2 regions of the Arthrobacter sp. 9E16 genome follow, and region 2 is predicted to be linked to the other one. Evidence: riboswitches for the same ligand, from Rfam matches in the RefSeq annotation. Region 2 holds a riboswitch; the other holds the start of a gene.
What was found. A riboswitch is a leader RNA that binds a small molecule or an ion and turns the genes downstream of it on or off. The one in region 2 is predicted to bind cyclic di-AMP.
Positions count from the first base shown of each region.

Region 1 (4,403 bases), on a different contig from region 2:
GACAGTTCGCGCTGCAGCGGGTGTTCACTGCGCTCGGCGCCAACGCCTTGGACTATGCCCGTTCACGGGTGCGGTTCTCGGTTCGAAAAAGCGGCGGAGAAGCGGTCATTCGTGTGTCCGACGACGGACCTGGCTTTCCGCCCGGTTTCAGCCGGCACGCCTTCGAACGGTTTGCCTCGGCCCGCGACAGGGCAGAAGAAGCGCCGGGACCACGGCATTACGGTCTGGGACTGGCCCTCGTGGCGGAAATTGCGGCACGGTACGGCGGCAGCGTCCGGGCCCTGCCGGCGGTGAATGGGTCCGGAGGTGTGCTGGAAGTGCGGCTTCCGGCAGCCCGGGAGCATTCCCCGTTCTGAGCAGCAGAAACCCGAGAGCCGTGGAAGTCTAAGAATCCTCGAAGAATCAGCTCCGAAAATAGTTGTGTAGGTAAACCACTATTGGAGGTGAGTAAACACAATGGCTTTCCGGGACAAGGTCAGGGGCCCGCTCGGCTGGATTCTTGGTGTCGTGGGAGGTCTGGCACTGCTGGCTGGTGCCTTCTTTGCCGGACTGGCCACTGGTGACAACAGCGTTGACCAGGAACAGGCGTCAGTGACCGAACAGCAGGAAAACCAGCAGGACCCGGACACGGACCAAGACTCTGATTCCAAGCCGGAAAAGGGTATGCCTGACGGTGACCACAAGATGCGTGGCGACGACAGTGAAGCCCAGGGCGACGGACAGGAGCCGGGGAACGGAGACAAGAAGGGTGTCGAGGAAGGCACCGACGACGGAACCACCGACGACGGCACCACAGAGGATGCACCGGAACGCGGGCACGCCGGGCGCCATCACGATGGCAAGTTCGACGATGGCACCCCGGATGAAGACCGCCCGGCCAGGGACCGACACAGCGATGGTGACCACCATGAAGACGGTGGGAACGATGAAAACGAAAACACTGAGAACGAGCCCGCGGCCTGACTTTTCAGTCCACCGGCGCACCCCAACCGGGTGCGTGCCCTAACCAAAAAGAGAACGCCCGGCCACTTGGCCGGGCGTTCTCTTACCTTTATCGAGGCGCAGGTCCGTTCGCTTCCTGCGCCCCATTAGGAGCTACTGCTGCGTGATTACGCTACGCGGTAGTAGACAGCGCCGGAACCGACGTTGGCGCTCTGCTGGACAGTCTGGTTGCCGTTCCATCCGCTGTGGATGGCCTGGCCGTCACCAACGTAGATGGCGATGTGGGCAAGGCCCATGCCGCCGTCGGCGTAGTAGATGATGTCGCCGGGCTGGGGGTCAGAAACCGGGGTTCCGTAAGCAGCCAGCTGTGCCGGTGCCAGGTCGCCCACCGAGTGGCCGGCTGCCCGGAGGGCAACCTCCACCAGGACGGTGCAGTCCTGGGCGGCGCCCATCTGGGCGTAGGCGGAGTTCAGCATGATGGAGTTCGTGCCGGTGACAGCTGCACCCGTGGAAGCAGCCGGGGTCACGGAGGACGCCGGGGTGCTGAAGGTGCTGAAGTCGGCTGCGGCCGGGCTGGCTTCAGCCGGTGCGGTGTAGGCGGCCTCAGCCGGTGCGGCGTAGGCAGCTTCGGCGGGTGCGGCGTAGGCAGCTTCAGCTACCTCAGCAACAGCGCCTCCGGCATACGTGATGACGTCACCGGGGTAGATGATGGATTCCAGCGAAAGGCCGTTCAGGGCCAGGACGTTGTCCAGGCTGACGCCGTAGGTGGCTGAAATTGCACTCAGGGTGTCGCCCGACTGGACAACGTGAGTTGACGCGGTGGAGACTGCGGCGGGTGCCGGAGTTTCCACGGGTGCGGCGACAGCCGCAGGAGCGCTGTAAGACTCGGTTGAGTCGTTGGCGATGACGCCTGCCGAGGCGGGGCCGGCCATGCTCAGCACCAGGCCGGAGCCTGCCGCCATGACTGCAGCGGCGCTGCCCACGGTGCGGGCCTTGCTGCTTGCGGTGTTTGCGATTGCGGCCAACAGTCCGATATTTCCGGCACGGTGGCGTCCACGAGTATTGTTCAACATTAGAGTTACCTCTCCCGATACCTGCGAGGTGAGCTGTCGGATGCGGATGGGAGTCATCCGGTCCGCCGAAGAAACCTCGGCTGACTTAACCCCAAGGATTCAAGGAACCCGTAAGTGGTTCCCCCGCCTCTGCCGAAGTGTGAAATCTGTGGACCTTGACCAGCGGCAGAGCTAGGTAACAAGTCAAGGGCGCCGTTTCAGGTAACGGCTTGGCATCAACAGTACAAGCGGATTACGGGAAGATAACTATTTAGTAACGAAGGTCGCACAGGCGTGTGAGTGGCGCCGCTGTGTGGTATGGGTGGTCGGTGGCACAATAGGCCGCCGAGCCCCCGGAAACCGGGGGATAGGGCGAGCGGGCGGATCCCCGCGATCAGCCCGCAGGGGAGCGTTAGGCGGGTGAATCCGTCTGGCGCTCGAGCGTGGCGGAGGTCAACTCCCCGAATCCGTGCACCAGGTCACCGGGTGCAAGCCGGAGCCCGCGGGCCACACCGGAACCCTTCAGCACTGAACCGCGCTTCTCGGCCGGCAGCGAGGCATGGTCCCCGCCGTCGGCCAGCACCACTGACTCTGCACGGACGGCGCCAACGATCTGCGATCCGGAGCCAAGCACTGACCTTCCCGTCACGACGGCACCGTGGGTGAGCCGGGCGCGGTCGCCCACTGCAACAGCATCCGACCGGCCCGCCGTGAGCTGGACGCCGCCCGGCCCCAGGGTGATTTCGGAGCCAAGCAGAAGCATTCCGCCGTCCTCCGCAGACAGGAAAGTGCCCGGATAGAAGATGTTCCGGTCTCCAATGACGCAGAAACTCTGTTCGTCGACGGCAATAACGGTTCCGGGATAAAACACATTACCCTCGCCCAGCTGTGCTTTGCGGGAAATCAGTGTGGATGAAGGGTCCAGGATCTTCTGGGTGGCACAGAGCTGCAGGATTTCCGCGACGGTGAGGTAACCGAATTCTTGGCGAATACTGTCGGGATCGTTCCCTTGAAGCTCTGGCATATTCATCTCTTCCTCGTCATCTTGCCGGACCGGGTATGCATCAACCGGGACCGGGGCACTCTTTAGCCTACCTGTCCTGTTAGCTGTGCAGCAGCGGACTGGAGGGAAGGATCAGCGGAACAGTCCGATGACACGTTTGTCCAGAGTGCAGGCGGGGTGCACAGGAGAAAAAATGCTTGGGTCGGCAAATGCTTTCCGTAAATCCCAGGCAATTAGGACCGAAGGTACGCCAATGTGGCCAGAACCCGGCGGTGGCCGCTGTCGGACGGAGAAAGACCGAGTTTCGCGAAGATATTGCCGATGTGCTTGCTGACGGCGGTTTCGGAAACGGAAATGGCCTGGGCAATGGCAGTGTTGCCGAGTCCTTCGGCCACCAGCCCCAGCACTTGGAACTCCCGCGGAGTCAGCGACCTCACCGGGTCCTGCGTGCCGCGGCGGCTGAAGAGCTGGGCAATGACTTCCGGGTCCATCACCGTTCCGCCGGCCAGGACACGCCTCAGGCCGTCCACGAAATCGCCCACCTTGCCCACACGTTCCTTCAGCAGGTAGCCCACGCCCTGCGCACCGGAGGCCAGGAGCCGGCTAGCATATCTGTCCTCCACATAGGAGGACAGGACCAGGACCGGAAAGTCCGGTACCCGCGAACGCATCTCCAGCGCGGCGCGCAGCCCCTCATTAGTGAACGACGGCGGCATCCGGACATCGAGGACCGCCCCGTCCGCGCTCCCCGGCTCAAAGGCAGCGAGCAGGTCCTCAGCGTTGTCGGCCGAGCCGACCACCTCGAAACCCTCGCCCTTCAGCAACAGCTCCAGTCCGGCGCGCAGAAGGGCATCATCTTCGGCGATCAGAAGGCGCATGGCAGTTCCACCCTTAGCTCGGTTGGTCCGCCCTGCGGACTGTTGAGGATCAGCTTGCCGCCAAAAGCGGAGGCCCGGCGGGCAATTCCCGCCAGCCCGGTGCCCCTGCCGGCCCCGGGGCCGGGACCGGTGCTGGCGCCGGGCACTGCACCATACGCCGGAACTGCAGCCCCGCCGTCGCCGTCGTCGCTCACCCGGATCACCAGTACATCTTCGCGCGGTATGGCCTCCGTGCGCAGGACCACGTCGATTCGCGACGCATTCGAATGCTTCGCCGCATTGGTTAGCGCCTCGGCCAGCACAAAGTAAGCAGCTGATTCCACAGCCGCAGGAGCGCGCAGCAGGCCGTGCACGTCCAGGGAACACGGAATGGGAGAGCGGCTGGTCAGTGCTGAAGCAGCTCCGCCCAGGCCCAGCTCATCAAGGATGGGCGGGTAGATATCGTGCACGGCCTCGCGCAGGCCGGCCAGTGCCTCGGTGGCGGCGTCCTGGGCGCGGCTGATGAACGGCGCTGCGGCGGCGGGATCG
Region 1 covers NZ_PJIU01000002.1:750,333-754,735, reverse strand. Annotated here, with positions in the region: gene CXR00_RS10185 (HAMP domain-containing sensor histidine kinase) at 1-356, shown strand, start outside; gene CXR00_RS10180 (hypothetical protein) at 457-963, shown strand; gene CXR00_RS10175 (LysM peptidoglycan-binding domain-containing protein) at 1,110-2,015, opposite strand; cyclic di-AMP (ydaO/yuaA leader) riboswitch at 2,020-2,170, opposite strand; gene CXR00_RS10170 (hypothetical protein) at 2,407-3,018, opposite strand; gene CXR00_RS10165 (response regulator transcription factor) at 3,231-3,875, opposite strand; gene CXR00_RS10160 (histidine kinase) at 3,863-4,403, opposite strand, start outside.
Region 1: another riboswitch for cyclic di-AMP. It lies ahead of CXR00_RS10175 (LysM peptidoglycan-binding domain-containing protein); the one in region 2 lies ahead of CXR00_RS17045 (NlpC/P60 family protein).

Region 2 (4,403 bases):
CGCCAGGTCCACATCCAAGCCACCGGCGGCAGAGGTCGCGTCGATGAGGACCAGTGAATCGGCGTCGGCGCCCTGAACCCGCCGGGCCGGTGCGGCGACGCCCGTGGATGTTTCATTCTGGGGCCAGGCGTAAACGTCCACTCCGGCCTCAGCGACAGCCTCGGGACGGGTTCCCGGGTCAGCCTTGATGATGGAGGACTCCGCGAGGAACGGAGCCTTGTTGGTGGCCGCGGCGAACTTGGAACCGAACTCGCCGAAGGACAAATGCTGTGCTTTTTCCCGAACCAGGCCGAAGGACGCCACATCCCAGAATGCGGTGGAACCGCCTACCCCAAGTACCACCTCGTAGCCGTCCGGTGCGCGAAAAAGGCTGGAGAGTCCCTCCCGGACGCTCCCCACAAGATTCCGGACGGGTGCCTGGCGGTGGGAGGTGCCGAGCAGGTTTGAGCCGGCGCGGGACAGTGCTTCCATCTGTTCCGGGCGCACCTTGGAGGGGCCGGCACCGAACCGCCCGTCCCGGGGGAGTAGTTCGGCGGGAATCGTAAGCGCGGCGGTTTCGCCCATGGGGTATCGCTCCAAGCGGTAGGCAGGGTGCTCTGATATGCCCTTTTATTCTGCCCCACCGTGCCGTGTCCGGGCCATTTGTGAACTCGCTCAGCAAGGTGCCGGACACTGCTGGAATTATCCGCCCTGTGGGTCAATGAAGTAACGTATTGGCAGTAATCACCTGTGGCGGCGGCGTCCCGCCGTTGTTCTCCTGATCTTCCCTCGAATACATAGGAGCGGCCCTGCCATGACGGACCTCATTGATACCACTGAGATGTATCTGCGGACCATCCTGGAGCTTGAAGAGGAGAACATCGTTGCGCTCCGGGCGCGGATCGCAGAACGCCTGCGCCATTCCGGGCCAACGGTTTCCCAGACAATCGGCCGGATGGAACGGGACGGACTGGTGGTGGTGTCCGGGAACAGGCATCTCGAGCTGACCGAACTGGGCCGGCGCCGGGCAACAGAAGTGATGCGTAAGCACCGTCTGGCGGAACGGCTGCTCTCAGACGTGATCGGCTTGGACTGGGCGTATGTGCATGATGAAGCCTGCCGCTGGGAACACGTGATGAGCGAGCGGGTGGAGCGGCGCCTTTACGAATTGTTGGGCCGGCCCACGGAATCGCCGTACGGAAACCCCATCCCGGGCCTGGAAGAGATTGGCGGAGTAGCCGCCGAACTCTTCCACCACGGAGTCATCAACCTGGTTGCGGCGGTTGCCGCGACTGAGCCCGGAACCAAGCTGCAGCTGGTTCGTCTTGCCGAGCCGGTCCAGGTGGAACCCGAGCTGCTCGTTCAGCTTGATGAGGCAGGGCTGCGCCCGGGAGCGGAACTTACCGCCGAGACGGTGGCCGGCTACATCTCCGTGCGCGTACCAGGAATTGAAGGGGCACTCGAGCTTCCTCCAGAGGTAGCCAACCACGTGTTTGTTTCCACCGCTGGATAACGGAATGGTCTCTTTTGGCTTCCTTAACCTATAGTGACTTACTGACGTTGAAATAACACCGTTATCCGGGCCTTACGCCGAACCCTGCCACTGGCCCGGAATTTCAGACTTTCAGGCAGGGGCGGAGGACCCATCAATCGGCAGCCAAGGCTGCCTCGGGGTGAAGCCTCCAGCATCAGCACAGCGGCCGCACCAGTGGTGCGGCCGGTGGTGAGTGCGGGGCCGAGTTTCTCTACTCGAATCCGACAGCTAACTTCGCAGGCATATGAGAGAGGTATACCTTGTCGAAGCATGCTGCCCCGGGCAGGCGCCGCGCGTCTGCTCCGGCCCCGGCTCCACGCCCCCGGAACGGCCAGACTTCCGGCCGCCGCCGCGCAGAAACCAAGAACCACACCCTAGGCGACACCGCACAAAAGGTAGCCATCACGGCGGCAACCTCCGGCCTGATCCTCACCGTTGCCATCCCCACCACCGCCGCCGTCAGCGAGCCCGTGCAGGAACTGCAGTCTGTTGCGGTTGAAGCCCCGGTGGTATCGGCTGACCCCGAAGCAGCCGTCAGCTTTGAACGCGCCGCGCTCAGCAGCAAATTCGATCCAGAAGCCAAACTCCGACACGTGGTTGTTGCCTCGGGTTCGGAGGTCTCTGCAGGCGCGGCCAAGGGAACGCTCGCGAAGCCGCTGGCAGCGGACCTCGTTGAAACGTCGGGCTTCGGCTACCGTGTCAGCCCGATCACGGGCACCGCGGGCGAGATGCACCGCGGCCAGGACTTCTCGGCCGCCTGCGGCACTGACGTCACGGCAGCTGCGTCCGGGACCGTGACCTTCTCGGGCTGGCACGCCTACGGTGGCGGCAACCGCGTGGTCGTGGACCACGGTAACGGTGTTGAAACGACTTACAACCACATGTCCAGCCTTGCCGTTGCTGTGGGAGCCACCGTGGAGCGGGGAGACCTGGTGGGGGCCAGCGGTACCACCGGTGCTTCCACGGGCTGCCACCTGCATTTTGAGGTCATGGTGAACGGCGAAGTTGTTGACCCGCTGGGCTGGCTGTGACCGCAGGATAACCATTCCGTGACCTGAACGTGACATTGGCCAAATGTTGTTGTAAGGTCATCCTCGTGCCTGATCGACCTAAAGATCGGGCACCCTCTAACAGATCGCCGAGCTCTGCCACTGTCCGAGGTCCGTTCGCAACATCGCATGGCAGAGGCGGGGGAACCAAATTCGGGCTTCGCAAGAAGCCCTTGGGGTTAAGTTGCCAGGCTTCACAGCCGGCAACCGGGTGACTCCCATCCGAATCCGACAGCTCACCTCGCAGGCATTGGGAGAGGCAAACTTGTGTCATCAGTAGCTCACGGCCGCCGTCGCGCGGCCACCGTCCAGTCGAGCCCAATTTCAGCATTGTCCCGGGCCGTCACCTCCAATGTGGGAACCATCGGCCGCCAGGCAGCCGTCGTCGTCGCTGCTTCAGGACTCGTCCTGGCCGCTGGTCTTCCCGCCCAGGCAGCCGTCAGCACCGATCGTCAGGCACTCGAGGCCACGCCGCTCAGTGCCGTAACCACCACCGGCGCCGTTTCGGTCTCCGCACAGGCACCCTTCGAACTGGCCACCATTGAGCCGGTCTCCGCTGTGTCCGGCGCTGAATACCGTGCCCAGGTTGCTGCGGAAGAAGCAGCAGCGACTGCCGCCGCCGTAGCCCAGGAGCAGGCAGCTCAGGCCCAGCAGGCTGCCGCCGTTCAGGCGCAGCAGGCCGTAGCCGTTCAGGCCCAGCCCGCAGCCCCGGCCGCCACCAACGCGGCACCGGCAGCGGCTCCGGCCGTCAACACCCCGGCTCCCGCAGCTGCTTCGGCTCCTGCTCCCGCAGCCAGCGGTATTGGCGCGGCCCTGGTAGCCTCCGCCTACTCGCAGATCGGCGTTGCCCAGGACTGCACCGCCATGGTGGAGAATGCACTGCGTTCGGTCGGCAAGTCGGTTGGCGACCTGGCTCCCGCACAGTTCTTCGCATACGGCTCTGTTGTCGGCTCGCCCGAGCCGGGCGACCTCGTCATCACCTCCGGCCACGTAGCAATCTACGTGGGCAACGGTCAGGTAATCAGCGGCGGCTTCGACGGTATGAACACCGTTCTGCACCCGCTGTCCTACCTCGGCGGCGCAAGCTTCGTCCGCGTCAGCTAAGCCCAGTTGCAGATAACGGAGACTTCACTCGCATGACTTCTACAACTGAGCGTGCCCGTCACCGGGCACCGGTGGAACGCACCGCCCCGCTGAGTGCACTTGCCCAGGCAGTGTCCGCCAACGCCGGAACCATGGGACGGCAGGCGGCTGTTGTTGTTGCCGCATCCGGCCTGGTCCTGGCTTCCGGTGTCGCAGCCAACGCGACAGGTTCCGATGTTGCCCGCGACGTTCAGACCAGCACGCTGGACCTGACCGCTGCCGCACAACTGACGGTTCCTTCCACTGCTTCCGTGAACTTTGACCGTCCGGCCGTTGCCGGTGTCATTACGGCTCCTGAAGCAGTGCAGCCTGAGATCGCAGTGCAGTCCCAGACTGCGCTGCAGACACCGGCAGGGCAGTCTGAGGCAGGGCAGTCCGAGGCAGGGCAGCCCGCGGCAGAGCAGTCCCAGGCAGCCGCCCCGCTGCAGGATGCAACTCCTGCGGGCTACGGTGCGCAGCCTGCCGTCTCGGCCAGCCCCGCTCCGGTTCAGGACAGCGCTCCGGCGGCCTCCGGTACGGCTTCCATCATTGCAGCGGCTGCTTACGCCCAGCTGGGCGTGTCGCAGGACTGCACCATGCTGGTTACCAACTCACTGGCTGCTGCAGGAATCAGTTTTCACGACTGGCCTGCAGGCTACCTGTCCCTGGGCAGCACCGTCAGCGCCTCACAGGCTGTTCCGGGCGACCTGATCTACTAC
Region 2 covers NZ_PJIU01000005.1:73,717-78,119, forward strand. Annotated here, with positions in the region: gene serC (phosphoserine transaminase) at 1-564, opposite strand, end outside; gene CXR00_RS17035 (metal-dependent transcriptional regulator) at 794-1,492, shown strand; cyclic di-AMP (ydaO/yuaA leader) riboswitch at 1,558-1,771, shown strand; gene CXR00_RS17040 (M23 family metallopeptidase) at 1,774-2,544, shown strand; cyclic di-AMP (ydaO/yuaA leader) riboswitch at 2,640-2,826, shown strand; gene CXR00_RS17045 (NlpC/P60 family protein) at 2,830-3,666, shown strand; gene CXR00_RS17050 (NlpC/P60 family protein) at 3,699-4,403, shown strand, end outside.